2 regions of the Siminovitchia fortis genome follow, and region 2 is predicted to be linked to the other one. Evidence: predicted binding sites of a transcription regulator. Region 2 holds the regulator's gene; the other holds the start of a gene.

Region 1 (10,100 bases), on a different contig from region 2:
AAACGAATTGAAGCAAAAGCTGCTTAGCTTAAAATGACCAACAAAACCTAACAACACCACGAAAAGCCGGATACGCATAGTCCGGCTTTTCTGGCTTAGGGAGGGTGTTTACGTGAATTTACCAAAAAATGTGACCATTATTGAAGTCGGTCCCAGGGACGGCCTTCAGAACGAACAAAGTTTTGTGGATACCGATGTAAAGAAAGAATTCATCCGGCTGTTGGCGGCTTCAGGAATCAAAGAAATGGAAATCACTTCCTTTGTTTCCCCCAAGTGGGTTCCGCAAATGCGCGATGCCGCTGAAATCGTTCATACCGCCCCTGCCGGGGTCAGAAGCATCGTGCTGGCTCCAAACCGCCGCGGCGTTGACCGGGTGATGGAAACCTCCGTCAAATCGGTTGCAGTATTTGTAGGCGTCAGCAACACCTTCAACAAGAAAAATATCAACAAGCCGACGAAAGAAAGCATGGAGGAATTAAAACCTGTCATATCCGAATTGAAAAAGAAGAACTATTTCGTCAGGGCCTGTATTTCTACCGCCTTTTATTGCCCTTATGAGGGAAAAATAGCGGAAACCGATACAGTATCGCTCTGCCGGGAATTTGCAGAAGCCGGTGTGGATGAGCTGAGCGTGGCTGATACGATCGGCATGGCTGTGCCGACTGAATCATTTTCACTTTTTTCAAAGGTCAAAAAGGAACTTCCTGAACTGATGGTTGCGGCTCATTTCCATGATACTAGAAAGACAGCCTTGGCCAATATTTTTGCCGCACTGCAAGCGGGCATCGACCGCTTTGATACATCAGCAGGCGGACTCGGCGGCTGCCCTTTTGCTCCTGGAGCTACCGGAAACGTGGCAACGGAGGATGTCGTCTATATGCTGCAGCGCATGGGAATCGATACGGGAATCGACCTTGACAAACTGACTGAAGCGATTGACCTGATCGCTCCTGCCGTCTCCAGGCCAATCAATACCGGCTATTATCAATTGGCCGGAACATCCAGCTAATCGAGCAGGCTCATTCTGCCGTTCAAGATTTCAGCGGTGCTGGCAAGTTGGTAGGTATGACTCTGTTCAGAAAAATCAATTTCAAGATGATCATCAAAAAAAATAAGCTTTGATTTCTCCACCCATACAGGCATTTCGTTTGTCTGCACCGATATCTCGTCGCTTCCCCTCTCTTGCTTATCCATAAGCCTGAGGGTGGGAATGCCGCTGAGGGAGCAGCCATCGATGTCATACATCAGCTTCAGGTCCAAATCCCTGCCTGCAAGCTTTTTTTTGATTTGATTGGCTGCTTCGGGAGTTAAGGTAATGTTGACCATTTTTCTATCATCCTTCCTGCTCTTTTTTAGGAGGGTTTGTACTGGAAGCCTAAACGAGAAGCACAATTTCAGTTTTCGAAACTTCCTGTTTCTTCTCCATCAATTTTTAACTTCCAGGTCCCTTTCTCCGGAAAAGACAGTTTTCCGCCGTATATATAAATAGGACTGTTCGTCGAAGCATCAATATGTTCGGTCTCTTGCACAAAAGTATGCTCAGACACTGTTTTTCCATCCTCATTTAATAATTGTACGCCAATTTTCTTTTTATCTTTCCCTGAACTTTCTATCGTCATGTCTGTTTCTTTGCGAATCTCCATTTCTTTTGGAGATTTTTCAAGCGTATAGTTTTCCGTTTTAGGGAATGGAGGCAGGACTTCCAATGAAAATTTATCAAATAATTGGCCATCCACATAAAACGAGAGCTGCCATAACCCTTCCTCGGGAAAAGGCGTAAATTGTGTCAACACATGGGCATCGTCCCCGTAAAGACCCTCCGATAATATGCCTTCTGATAAAATGATCCTTTCATTATTGTTCGCCGCTTCAATCTCATAATCCTTCCCGGCAAGCTCTTCGGGATTTCCCCAAAAGAAAATCATCAGCTTGGCAACCCTTCTCGGATCTTCCGCGACGAAATGGTCAAAGACATTTAAAATCCCGACTTTTCCTTCAATGCCGAAGACTTCCTGCTTTGTATCCGGGAGTGTAAAGGTGCGTCCCTCCGCTGCATACTCCATATCCAACGACATTTCAGCCTTGTCGGCGATGGAAGATTCCATCTCGGAAGATTCACTGTTCATTGCGAGTTCCTGAATAAAATTTCCTCCAAACTGCGAAAAGACCAGAATAAATAAAATGACTGAAAGAGAACCGATGGCTGCTGCCGGTTTAAAGCTTTTTCTTTTATAAGTGCTGTCTTGCTGCAATTTCGATAATATATTTTGCCGCTGCTTTTTCGATAATGAATATTTAGGAAGGCTCTTTAGACTTTCTTTGATTTGCTCTGTTTCCCTCAAAATCAAACCCCTCCTCTTCCATTAATTCCTTCAACTTTTTCAATGCCCTGTGATAAGTGACATTCACGCTGTTTGGAGTGCATTTTAATATTTCGCCAGTTTCATTGGATGACAGCTCCAAAATCCCCCGTAATATCACCACTTCCTTTTGCCGGGAAGAAAGCCGTTCAATGGCATCGTATAATTGCTGCTGTTCCTGGCTTTGGATGATGATGTCCTCCGATCCGGGGACCTGCTCCTGATCGGAGGTGAAATAATGCTTGATCCTCTGCCAGACTCTTTTTCTTCTATAACGGTCTATCACAATGTTTCTCGCAATGGCTATTAACCAGGTTTTCGGATTGGAGCCCCCCTTGAATTTGGAAATTTTATTGATTGCGATCAGGAAAGTGTCCTGGACCAGGTCTTCCACATCTGTAAATCCTGTATAGTAAATAAGAAAGCTTGTAATATCCCGCTCGTATTTCTCAAACCAGTCTTCAATCGAATATTCCTTCACACCGTCCCTCCTCTCCTCTACATATTAGACGATCGGGGATGAATTATCTTACAATGAAATTTCATACCATAAAAAAGCACGCGAAAGAACCATTTCCCCGCGCATACAACTGCTTTATTCATTTGCATGGAATTTGTCCTCTGCCCTGTTACAGCCGGTTATTTATAAAAAATTCATTTTGTTCATTTACACCTAAAACGGCCTTATCAAGTGTTATTTTCAGTGGGAAAATTTCAGATTTTTTTTCGGAGAACAACCACCTTCTACCGACGCTCGTTAAAATTATGAAAACCCCGTTTTTATTTTCTTGCATGAAATGTAGAGAAGAATGAGTAATTGGTTCATTATCACTTTCAAAAATGTTGATCGCTTTCAATTGTTCGCCGACTTTGGGCGCATCTTTTACAACCAACCCAATTTCACTGATATTCAAAATATGATTTACCGAAAATGGTGATTCCTTCATCGGATTCTCCCTGTATCGTGCAATGAGTTCGACAATATTTCCTGATGGATCTTCAAAATAACAAGCATGTGCAGGCCAGAATGAAAAATCTGCCTCATCTTCCCCATCCTCTAATAACAGCGTTGTTTTTCCTTTCAACCATGCCTTTGCTTCTTGAAATTGATTGGATGGAATATTGAAAGCAAAATGATAATAAGGGGTCCCTGCTACATTTTCATCGATAAATTCTAAAATGCTTGTTCCCACTTGGATTTGAAAAGCATTTGGACTTTCACCACGAAGAGAAAAACCTAAACATTCCGTATAAAATTCTTTCATCGTCTCTAACTGAGCAGTTTGCAACGTCAGCAACTTGATTTCCATAAACAATATCCCCTCCTAAAAATTCAAGTACTTTAAATGTTTGTTTCTGTATCTAATATCCATAGAACTTCTCCTTTAAGCAAATTTTTTGATTTATTGAACTCTTGCCTTGTCCTCTTGTGATAAAATACATTAATTCCCAGTATTAAAAGAACATATATTCCCATATAATAAATATGCGAATATATGTTCTGTTTTAAAGGTGGGAGATAACTGAATGAAGAATAAAGTGATTTTCCTTGCAGACATCCAATCGTTCTACGCATCAGTTGAAAAGGTCCGTGACCACTCATTAAAGGATAAACCTGTAATCGTCGCAGGAGATCCGGAACGCAGAAGCGGAATTGTTCTAGCTGCATGTCCATTAGCCAAAAAGTTCGGCATCACGACTGCCGAGACTTTAGGGTCCGCAAAGCTAAAGTGTCCTCATGTAGAAGTGGTCCGCCCTCACATGCAGCTGTACATCGATGTATCTCTTCAAATTAGCCGAATCATGGAAGAATTTACTGATTTAGTCGAACCATATTCAATAGACGAGCAGTTTATGGATGTCACAGGCAGCCAAAGAATATTTGGCCATCAATTTGAGATGGCTAAAAAACTGCAAATAAAAATACTGAATGATATAGGCGTCTACTCAAGAATCGGCATCGGTCCTAATAAAGTGCTGGCCAAAATGGCATGCGATCATTTTGCCAAAAAAAATAAGGTTGGCATTTTTCGATTAGATAAAGATAATATCGATCAACTATGGAAATTGCCAATTGAAAAGACACTTGGTGTAGGTGAAAAAATGGGGAGACATTTGCGAGGAATGGGAATTTCTACAATTGGAGAACTGGCTAAATTTCCAGTTGAATTGCTGAAGAAAAGATGGGGCATTAATGGAGAGGTTTTATGGCAGACAGCCAATGGGATCGACTATTCGCCCGTCACTGTCAAGACCCATAACCAACAAAAAGCAGTTGGCCATCATATGACTTTGCCCAGAGACTACACGAAAATAGAGGACATAAAAATAGTACTCCTTGAATTGTGTACCGAGGTCGCTCGAAGATGTCGAAAAAAAGGATATATGGGTGTAACTGTATCATGCAGCGTCAGGGGTGCAGACTTTAATTGTCCTACCGGATTTAATCGGCAAGTGACGCTGCCGGTTCCAACCAATTACGACCTGGACATTTTTCATGCGGCATACAAATTATTTATAAAATACTGGGATTGCCAACCCATCCGAAGCTTAGGAGTGTCTTTGTCTCATCTTCAGCCATCCCATCAGTATCAGATCGATTTATTTGACAACTACCTTTATCGGGAGCAGTTGAATACAGCGCTAGATAGCATCTGGGATAAATATGGACGTACTGCCATATATAGAGCTTCATCCATCACAAATGCCGGGCAAGCTCATGAGAGAGCGCACAAAATTGGAGGTCATTATAAATGAGGGCCAATAAGCTCACTCCTGGTTACAATTTACGTTGGGAATCAAGTAGAATGATGCTGCCTGAACATAGGGAGCAGTTACTGGAGGAAAGGCGTAAACAGCAAGAATTTACGCCTGCCATACTAGACAACGATCAGCTTCAAGAAATCAATCGTGTAATCATTAAATCAATTGAAACAAGGCAGGCTGTTACGATTACTTATGCAAAAAAACATGGGCCGGCAAACTTTTTTGGGTGGATTCAAAAAGTAGATATACATGAAGGTTGGTTAAAAATGGTTCATAATGAAGAGACTCTCACTATTCCCTTTAAAAGAATTATAAATGCCGAAATTAATTAGTGGTGGCCTTACCTATCACAAGAAAAAAAGAAATAGACCTCCCTTGAGACCTGAACAATTTTAGGGATTGTCTATTTCGTTGAACAATCTGCGACTGGGTTTCGCAATTTAAAAGATTAACGGGCACCCATAGCTCCACCAAATTACTTTTTAAAAAATGCTTTTTTCCCAAGGCGTTCAACAAGCTTCGGAAACAAAGTGTACAGGATGCTGCCCGCGTTCATCCAGCCGGGTAAATTGATCTCCCTGCGGTTCGTCAGCATCGCATCCACAACTTTTTCAGCCACCTTTTCAGTGGACAGTATATGCCGGCCCAGGTTTTTGACATAGTTTCCGCTCGGATCCGCAAGATCAAAAAAATTCGTAGCCATAGGACCCGGATTAACGGCCGTCACAAAAACGCCGTCACCGGCCAGTTCCATACGCAAGCTGTTTGTGTAGCCCAATACCGCATGCTTCGTCGCTGAATACACGCTCGATTTTGGGGTGGCCAGCTTTCCCGCCTGCGAGGAAATGTTGATGATATGCCCGGATTTTCTTTTCCTCATGGAAGGGATCACTTCTTTTGTGCAGACAATCAGCCCGACGACATTAACTGCAAACATCCCCTCGACATCCGACGGTGTCACGTCTTTCGCCTCGGCAAATATTCCGTAACCGGCATTATTAACCAGAATGTCGATGTGGCCGGTTTTTTCAAAAATGGCCCGAAAAACAGCCGGAATGTCCTCGTGCCTGGAGATGTCAAGCTTCAAGGCCAAGGAGCTTACGCCGTATTTTTCACGGATGCTTTCAGCCATCTCTTCCAGCTTTTTCACATTGCGGGAAAGCAGTACAAGATTTGCACCGCTTGCTGCACACCGGTAAGCCGTCTGTTCACCCAATCCCCCCGAAGCTCCGGTAATAACAACCGTTTTCCCTTTTAAACGCTCATTTTTTCTCATTTTCTATTCTCCGTCACGCTGAAAAATAAGCCGTACCATTATCGCTTATCCGCTTCGTAATTGCTTCGTTTGACAAAAGATAATCAAGCTGGGCTGTCGTCTCAGACAATGTCAGTCCGAGCTGTTTTTCATAGACAGCAGGAAAAAGGATTTTCGTCAATTCAAATGTTGTGAACGGCCTTTCCTTCAGCAGCTCCAGCACTTGCATGGCGCGGTCATGCTGCCTTGAAAGGCGGCGTTCGATCAATTCGTGCGCCTTTTTCACCTCAGGCCCATGGCCCGTAAAGACTTCGCGGATCTCCAAATCCAGCATTTTACGAAGTGACCTGTTATATTGAAGCTGCGGCTTTGGGCGGTCCTTCAAAGGGTCAAGAGATGGTTCAAGCAGCGGGTTGGAAGAAATGGACGCAAGGATGTGGTCCCCCGCAATCAGCGTCCCGTCTTCTTCACGGTAAAAAGCCAAATGGCTTTGCGCATGCCCCGGTGTTTCGAATACCGTCCAATTCTCAAATCCCGGAATGACGTCCCTCTCTTCAATTTCATAAGTCAGCGCACGCTTTGCCGAATACCGGAGAGGTGCTTTCAAAGCTGCAAGCATCTTCTCAGAGTCCCCCTCCATGCCAAATTCAGTGAAAAGGCGGCTGTAGAACTGATCATATGATCTTATAAACTCTTTGTCTTTTTCAATCCATGGGCGGACATACGGATGGCCGTATACAGGAATATCTTCCGGCAGCCATTCGAGCAGCCCTGCATGATCCGGATGGTGGTGCGTCAATACGACCTGTTCAATATCTCTGGGCTTAAAGCCTGTTTCCTTGAATTGCTTCTTAAATGCTTCCCATGCCTCTTCGGTTTTGACCCCTGCATCAATCAAGGTCAGAGAATCTCCTTTGACAAGATAAACATTGACGTCTCCCACGTCAAACGGTGTTGGCAAAACCAGCTTAAAAATTTTCTCGTCCATACTTATCCCTCAACTTCATTATTTTAAAAAAGAATTCATAACATAAACATGTATAGTTTATCGATTTTTGCGTATAATGTCATTATATTTGGATAGAAACAGGGAATTGTTCATCTATATCCCTTGACAATTTTGTATTCTGTCAGCATAATCTTATATAAACTTGACTTAAAACAGCGATGATCGGGATCAGTAGATAAGCAAATGATGAAAGAGATTGGAGTCCAGCGGCTGGAAGGCTCCATCATCCACTATCTTATCGAACCTGCCCAAGTGAGCTGTCAGCCAAAACTGACCGTCCCCCTGCGTTACAGGGTTTGAGATGACTGCTTTTCGTTGGCAGTTAATAAAGGTGGTACCGCGAAAGTCAACCCTTTCGTCCTTTGATGGATGAAGGGTTTTTTGTTTTTATACACGCTGAACAAGGCGCTTGCGCTTTTTTAAATGGAGGGAGAACATATGAAGATTTCATTCATCGGGGCCGGATCCATGGCAGAGGCAATCATTGCCGGTTTAATTGAAAAAAATATTTGCCGGGGGGAAGACATCCTTGTCACCAACCGTGAGGACCGGAAGAAATTAGAACAGCTTAAGCGCCGTTACGGAATCCGGCCGACATATGACATGGAAGGACTGTTCAAAGGCGCCGACATTGTCATTTTTGCAGTGAAGCCGAAAGATGCGGACTCCGTCCTTCAGAAGATCCAGCCATACATCCGGATGGATACATTTTTCATATCCGTCATGGCTGGCATATCCATTGCATTTATGGAAGAAAAATTAAAAGTGCCATGCGCTGTGGCAAGGGCCATGCCGAATACATCCGCAAGTGTCGGAAAATCAGCGACGGCTGTTTCGTTCAATCAACGTGTTTCCGATCATCAAAAGAAACTTGCTGCTACAGTGTTTTCATCTATTGGAATGACTGCTGTTGTCGAAGAGAACAAGCTCGATGCCATAACAGCCCTTTCCGGGAGCGGCCCTGCATATATCTACTATGTAGTGGAAGCGATGGAGCAATCCGCCCAGGAAATCGGCCTTGATTCCAATATGGCAAAGCAGCTTATTCTCCAAACATTGGCAGGAGCTGCAGAAATGTTGAGCTCCTCGGACTGCGCTGCCTCCGAGCTGCGCAAAGCTGTAACAAGTCCGGGCGGAACAACGGAAGCCGGAATCGAAGTGCTCCAAAGGAACAAGGTCGAAGAAGCCTTTATTCAATGCATCAAGGCAGCAGCGGAGCAATCAAAGCGCCTGGGCCAAATCCATGAATCGAAACATCCGGTCTGAGCCTGCCATTGGGTTTCTTTTGCCCCATCTTGGTATAATAATGAATGACCAGATGACGAAAGGGGCTTTTACTGAATGGCTGTGAAACTGTTTGAACCATATGAAATAAACAATGTAACATTGAAAAATCGCATTGTCATGTCTCCTATGTGCATGTACTCCTGCCATAATGAAGACGGCATGGCCAATGATTGGCATTATACCCACTATACAAGCCGCGCTGTCGGGCAGGTCGGCCTGATTATCGTGGAGGCGACTGCGGTCACTCCCCAAGGAAGGATCAGCCCGCAGGATTTGGGGATTTGGAGCGATGAGCATGTAGAAGGATTGACGAAGCTTGCCGGAATGATCAAAGCACATGGTGCGAAGGCAGGCATCCAAATCGCCCATGCGGGGAGGAAAGCCGAGCTTGAAGGCGAAATTTTGGCTCCTTCCGCAATCCCATTTAATGAAAAAATGAAGACGCCGAAAGAAATGAGCGTCCATGATATAAAGGAAACTGTCAAAGCGTTTGGAAAAGCGGCGGAACGGGCTAAACAAGCCGGTTTTGATATTATTGAAATTCACGGGGCTCATGGCTATCTGATCAACGAGTTCCTCTCGCCGATCACCAACCATCGGTCGGACGAATACGGCGGAACCATGGAAAACCGCTACCGCTTTTTAAAAGAAGTGATCGGAGAGGTAAAAGCAGTATGGGACGGGCCGCTCTTTGTCCGGGTTTCAGCCAATGACTATCTTGAGGAAGGCTTGGATCCTTCCCATTATGTAATGATGGCTAAGTGGATGAAAGAAGACGGGGTTCATTTGATCGATGTCAGCTCAGGAGCTGTCGCTCCGGCGAAAATCTCAACATACCCTGGCTACCAGGTGCCATTTTCCGAAAAAATCAAGCGGGAAGCAGAAATCCCCACAGGATCTGTCGGCCTGATCACAACAGGGATTCAAGCAGAAGAAATATTGCAAAATAACCGCGCCGACCTTATCTTCCTCGCACGCGCCCTTTTAAGGGATCCATACTGGCCAAGGACCGCAGCTGAAAAGCTTGGCTATGAAATCGAACCTCCGGTGCAATATCAACGGGGCTGGTAATAAGAAAAGCGGAAAAATCCGGATCAAACTTAAATCGGTTATTGGCATCGGTCCCCAGTGACCGCGATGGCGGGAAAACCTCGTACGCGGGCATTGGACTCGGCCTCCAGTGACCGCATGGGCGTAAATACCCATACGCGGGCATTGGACTCGTCCTCCAGTGACCGCATGGGCGTAAAAACCCTATACGCGGGCATTGGACTTGTCCTCCAGTGACCGCATGGGCGTAAAAATCCCATACACGGGCATTGGACTCGTCCTCCAGTGACCGCGATGGCGGGTAAACCCCATACACGGGCATTGGACACGGCCTCCAGTGGCCGCATGGGCGTAAAAACCTCATGCGCGGGCA
Region 2 (6,207 bases):
CAATTTTATTTTTTCTTTTGAAAAAAGAAGCGGGAAAACTTGAATGGCTCCCGCTTCTTATGACATTAATGGAACTTCTTGTCCTGTTGGATTTTTCTCACCTTCAAAGGTGTCACTTCGTCTCCGTTTGGGTCAAATACTCTTACATTCTCAATCGTCTGTCTCATAGAGGCACGAAAAGACTGCAAATATTCCCCTCTAAGCTTTGACTGCTCTTTTGCCTCTGCTTTTGTCAGGCCTGTACTCTTTGCTTTTCTTGCGAGTTGATTGATCCTATCGAGTTTTTCTTTTGAAAGCATAAAAAAACTCCTTCGTTTTCATTTTGCCGCAAGTCAATACTACTAGAAAAACCGGTTGAAAACAATAAAGGAGTATTGAATAATCGCCTTAATTTCGGCTGTCATTCCGATCCATATATTCCTGGTATCTTCTATGGACGGTAGCTTTTGAAACATCATATCCGAAACCTCTAATGACCGAGGCAATCTCTTCAAAGGTCAGGCTGTTTTGCCTGAGCCGGACAATCTCTTCCACCGGGATCTCTTTCCGCTCTCTTCCGTTTATATTGCCGCGTTTCTTTAAGTTTTGTTCAGGCCGATAGCCTTTTGCCACCGCTCTTTTCATACCGCGCCTGATTTTGATATTATGCAGCTTCCGCTGATATTCTTCTACCATTCCTATTATATGAAGGAGCATAGAATCTGTTTCAGATACTTGAAGTTCACCGTCATGGGCAAGTGAATACAGCTTGACATCTTCCTTAAATAAAAAATGTATAAGGGCGATTTTGGCATTTCCACGGCCAAGCCTGGTTTCATCCTGGATCAGAACTGCATCGATGTTCCCGGAAGAAATTTTATCCAGCATTTCCATTAACCCGGGCCTGTCCAGGTCATATCCGCTCGACTGATCATGAATGACGGAGTCAACCTGAAAGCCCCATTTTCCGGCGGCAGCCGACAATTCCTCTTCCTGCCTGGCCAATGAGGTTTCCTGCTCTTGTTTTTCAGTGCTTACCCTGCAATAAATGATCACTTTCATATCAAACACTCCATTGGACACTTATTCTAACTCTTGTTCCTTTATTATCAATCCTTGGCTGTTCTGTGCTTGCTCGGCATAAACATTCTGTTGGTTTCCCATCATACTGGGAGCCTGCTCTTCTTCCGCCAGGTTAAAAATAAATAACAGCCCCATTATAATTGAAACAATACAAAAGATGACGATAAAAGAATGATTCCTTATGATTGACAACATCCATATCCTCTCCCCGAATATTTGTTCGCATTTATTTAAAATCATTATAACCAGAACGTAGGTTTGTGTCAAACAAAAATTCGAACTTACGTTTGTATTAAAAGAACCCGCGTGCTATAATATGGATAGCTCATAATAGATATAAAAGGGTGTGAAACAATGTCCAAGCTTTCAAAAAGGCAGGAAGCTATTTTAACTTTCATTAAGGAAGAAGTGAGAAAAAAGGGGTACCCTCCTTCTGTGCGTGAAATTGGGAAAGCCGTAGGCCTGGCATCAAGTTCAACTGTACATGGACACCTGGCAAGATTGGAAAGCAAAGGTTTGATCAGAAGAGATCCGACCAAACCGAGAGCCATAGAAGTCCTTGATCAGGAGAATGCGGCTGTCCCTGCCAAAAACGCAGTCAATCTTCCCCTTGTCGGTAAGGTTACTGCCGGAGTGCCTATTTCAGCTGTAGAGAATATCGAGGATTACTTCCCCTTTCCCGAACAGCTGATCCCCTCCGATGATCAAACATTCATCCTTGAAATTATTGGTGAAAGCATGATCGAAGCCGGAATTCTTGACGGAGACTATGTAATTGTCAGACAACAGCAAACCGCGGACAACGGCGACATCGTCGTAGCGATGACAGAAGAGAATGAAGCGACTGTCAAAAGATTTTATAAAGAGAACGGATACTTTAGACTCCAGCCCGAAAACTCAAATATGGAGCCGATTATCGTACAGAACGTATCCATACTTGGAAAAGTGGTGGGATTATACAGACGTAACATTCATTAGATTTTAGCGTAGATACCCGTGACTTCAGTAATTGGAGGAAGCGCTTTTTACGTAAATAATTGCAAATGCGAACAAACATCTTCAGCCCGTAAACATCTAAAGCAAATTGGTTAAGAGAAAATTGTTATGTGCGTGATGTCAATCATCAAGGGCCTGAAAAAAGGCTCTTTTTTTATTTCAATAATACGCTATTTATTCACCTCCATTGATTCTCCCCAATAGTATTCGCTGATAACATCTGCAAGTACATCAACTGTCCGGTCCAATTCCTCCTGAGTATTATCCACACCGCCTATCTCGATTAATAAGGAATTCTCGGACAAGTCCTGATTATATATTCCGTTATTTCCGCCAGCCTTTGTTTTACCAAAAACCCCGCGTGAAAGAGTTGGGTATTTCTTTTGAATGGAGTGGTGCAGGCTGGTGGCAAATTCAAGATTTTTTTCATAATTCGGGTGTGCTTCACCAATGACAAACAGGCATTTGGCGTATTTTTCCCCATTGATCGTTGCAGTGGTCACCGCCCTTCCTAGAGAGTCGCGATGGATGTCAATGTAATACCGGACCTGTTTATTTTGATTCATCGCATCAACTACTACCTCTCTTGAAGCTTCATATGATTGTTCGTATCTCATGCCTCTTTTTTTTAGCATCCCTTGTATGTCTTTATTATTTACCAATGTTTTGATTCCTTTTTCCTCAAGTTTCTTTCCTAGCCGCTTCCCGAGCAAAGAGACATTTTTCTCTTTATGCCAGGCGCGATTTGGATCCGTCACTCCCGGAAGCATTGGCAAAAAGGATTCCGTATTATGTGTCGAATAGATAAAGACGGCATGATCCTTTGTTTGTGAATCCTCAACCGGTTTTTCCTCTGTATATTCCTCCCCACCCTCATAAATATCAAAATCGGCAGGCGGCGGGGATTCAATAGGGAGGTTAGTAAAATCGGTTCCTTTGCCCGCCACGATGATTTTGGGAGTGGCAGCATTCAGCCCGGGTATTTCGCTGATCAAAAAAGATTTCATGTTTCTGAGATTGATATTCGTGAACAGTTCCAATGCATCTTTCCCAAACGATCTCTCGTACCCTTCCGGCAGAATCCTTTTTAAAGCCTGGTTTTCCAATGACATAACATACAGAAAAGACTCTGTTCTTGTAGGGTCATTGGCGATAAATGACAGCAAACTGATTTTTACACTTGAAAAAGCAATTGCGGAAACTAGACAAAATAGTGCGGTGACGGTTACAAAGAATTTGGCTGCAAGTTTTAGCATCATTTTCATCCTTTATGTTTTAACGTGTTTATTCATTTATATGAAAATGATGAGAGACTATGAATACAAAAAACCATGAGCTGTCTTAGGGGCTCATGGATTCTTCTGCTGTATTAATGCTATTATTCGCACTTTAAAAGAACTTCTTTCAGAACGGCTGCCTGATTATGTTTTTCATCCTTTGCACCATATAGCAAGGTTACATCCTCATTTTTCATCCGCTCTTTCAATTCTTCCAAATTCTTTTGACACGTTTCATTCTCTTCCAAATAAGAGAGATATTTTTCCCTGAACGCCGGAAATTTTTCAGGGTCATGCTGAAACCATTTCCTCAGCTCGGTGCTTGGAGCAAGCTCTTTCATCCATTCATCAATTTGCGCCTTTTCCTTTGAGATTCCCCGCGGCCAAATCCGATCTACCAAAACACGATATCCATCACCCGATGAAGGTTCATCATAGATTCTTTTAATCTTAACGCTTCCCATAAAGACTCCTTTCTCGCAGATTATTTTCATTCTTGCCACTTTGGGATTTATACTATCAAAAGAACAGTGCTTTTTTAAGGAGTTGTTTAGCCATGCGAGAATTGGCAGGGCATTGCAAAACGTGCGGCAAGGAAATTTATTGCGAAAACGGCTTTTTTAACGGGGTAATTCTCAAAGACGGAAAGATCATCTGCTTTGAATGTGAGGAGAAGAAGCCGGAAAAATAAACGGGACAGGCAATCAATCCCTGCCCCGTACTCAGAGGGTTTTTCTGTTCCAAAAACGGTGCTCTGCAACGGCTTTTGTAAACTCTTCTAAAAATCCGCCCGACGCATCACCTGTTATAACTCCGGCATTGCTCGGCAGGTTAAGTTCCTCGAGCAGCTGCTTCCCTTGATAGGATGCTCCAATCGGCTTATAGTGGGCGAACGCTTCTTTTATGAAATAGGCAGCCGACTCAAAAAATTGATGGCTGGTCTTTTCACCGCCGACAATATAGGCTGAATCAAACAAAACGGAATCTCCCGTGGCAAACGTCTGTTCAACCTCCAATTCAGCACCATTTTGACCTTTGATAAAACCTTGCTTTTCACCAACTGTAACAGGCTGGGCCCCCACTTTCTTTAAAGCTTCCAAGATTACAGGCACATTTTCGTTAAAGCCCTCTGCGACTAAAACCGCGATTTTGCGAGTGTCCGGCTTTTTCACCGTGTTCTCCTGGCTTAGTGCCGGCGAAGATTTGTTAACTTTAGGAGCCAGGCTTTCAGCAGGTGGCCGGACCCCTACATTTTTCGCTGTTGTTTGGGCCAGATCCAGGTCCACATTTGAAAGCATATCCACTACCTGCTGCCGGACATCTTTCTCTTTACACATACCCAATTCAAAGCTGAAAGCGTTGATGATATGCTCTTTTTCAGGTTCGCTCATCGAGTTCCAGAACAAAACAGCCTGTGAAAAATGGTCTTTGAAACTGTCGCTTCTCGCCTGTATTTTTCGTCCGTCAATTTTCTCCTGATAATGCTTATATCCTCCCTCGTCCTCAGAGGCTGCGGCAGGAGTATTACCCGCCAGCGAATTGTTATGATAGCTGACCTGTCCCACATTGATTGTTTGCCGAGCGTAGCCATCCCGCTGGTTATTATGGAAAGGGCAGACAGGGCGGTTAATTGGCAGTTCATGAAAATTCGGCCCGCCCAACCGGATCAGCTGCGTATCGGTATAGGAAAACAGCCGTCCCTGAAGAAGAGGATCATTTGTAAAATCTATGCCGGGAACGACATTGCCCGGATGGAAAGCAACCTGTTCCGTTTCTGCAAAGACATTATCGACATTACGATTCAATGTCATTTTTCCAATGATTTTTACCGGAACATCTTCTTCAGGCCAAATTTTGGTAGGATCGAGAATATCAAAATCAAACATAAACTCATCTTCTTCTCCAATAATTTGTACGCCCAGTTCAAATTCCGGATAATCACCGCGGTCAATTGATTCATAAAGATCCTGCCGATGGAAGTCCGGATTTTTACCATTCAACTTTTGCGCTTCATCCCAAACGACAGAATGGACTCCAAGCGCAGGCTTCCAATGGAACTTTACGAAAAATGCCTCCTCATTTTCATTTATAAATCGGAAAGTATTAACACCAAACCCTTCCATCATCCGAAAACTTCTCGGGATCGCCCGATCAGACATAGCCCACATGATCATATGTGCCGACTCCTGATTGTTCGCAACAAAATCCCAAAATGTATCATGGGCGGTCGCTGCCTGAGGTATTTCATTATGGGGCTCCGGTTTGACCGCATGGATCAGATCAGGAAACTTGATGGCGTCCTGGATGAAAAAGACGGGCATATTGTTTCCAACCAAGTCATAGTTGCCTTCCTCGGTATAAAATTTCGTGGCAAAACCGCGGACATCCCTTGCCAATTCTCCGGAGCCGCGGGATCCTACAACAGTAGAAAATCTGACAAAGACTGGCGTTTTTTCCCCAGGTTCCTGCAAAAATTTTGCTTTAGTATATTTCTTCATAGATTCATAGACTTCAAATTCTCCGTGAGCTGCGTATCCCCTGGCATGAACAACCCTTTCCGGAATCCGTTCATGGTCGAAGTGGGTCATTTTTTCCCGGAAATGAAAATCCTCCATAAGTGTCGGTCCACGTTCTCCGGCTTTCAGTGAGAACTCATCTTCCGAAACTTTGAGCCCCTGATTTGTTGTCATCTTTTGACCCTTGTCATGCGAACGATAAGTATCCAGCTGTTTGTTCTTGCTCTCGGCATTTGCATTACGCTCGTCTCTCATTTTTTATAATTCCTCCCTGGCAATTAATCTATATATAGCAACTACCCTCTGATTCCTTTGTAAAACTTCAAAAGGTTGTTCATTATCACCCTGCAAAAAAG

What was found. The regulator LexA, encoded in region 2, represses DNA repair genes until DNA is damaged. The targets are predictions, from matches to a motif close to CGAACATATGTTCG.
Positions count from the first base shown of each region.
Region 1: a site for LexA is predicted at 3,850-3,863, ahead of FS666_RS00315 (DNA polymerase IV). Genes of this name have one in related genera too.

Region 1 covers NZ_VEKZ01000001.1:48,297-58,396, forward strand. The annotation lists gene FS666_RS00285 (toxic anion resistance protein) at 1-37, shown strand, start outside; gene FS666_RS00290 (hydroxymethylglutaryl-CoA lyase) at 113-1,009, shown strand; gene FS666_RS00295 (iron-sulfur cluster biosynthesis family protein) at 1,006-1,326, opposite strand; gene FS666_RS00300 (hypothetical protein) at 1,395-2,342, opposite strand; gene FS666_RS00305 (RNA polymerase sigma factor) at 2,296-2,841, opposite strand; gene FS666_RS00310 (toxoflavin lyase-like VOC family protein) at 2,990-3,670, opposite strand; gene FS666_RS00315 (DNA polymerase IV) at 3,888-5,117, shown strand; gene FS666_RS00320 (YolD-like family protein) at 5,114-5,458, shown strand; gene FS666_RS00325 (SDR family NAD(P)-dependent oxidoreductase) at 5,602-6,402, opposite strand; gene FS666_RS00330 (MBL fold metallo-hydrolase) at 6,416-7,369, opposite strand; gene proC (pyrroline-5-carboxylate reductase) at 7,829-8,656, shown strand; gene namA (NADPH dehydrogenase NamA) at 8,732-9,748, shown strand.
Region 2 covers NZ_VEKZ01000096.1:96-6,302, forward strand. The annotation lists gene FS666_RS18565 (DUF896 domain-containing protein) at 66-299, opposite strand; gene FS666_RS18570 (YneB family resolvase-like protein) at 388-1,041, opposite strand; gene FS666_RS18575 (hypothetical protein) at 1,063-1,257, opposite strand; gene lexA (transcriptional repressor LexA) at 1,417-2,040, shown strand; gene spoIIP (stage II sporulation protein P) at 2,229-3,314, opposite strand; gene FS666_RS18590 (DUF488 domain-containing protein) at 3,437-3,799, opposite strand; gene FS666_RS20535 (hypothetical protein) at 3,892-4,026, shown strand; gene FS666_RS18595 (catalase) at 4,058-6,106, opposite strand.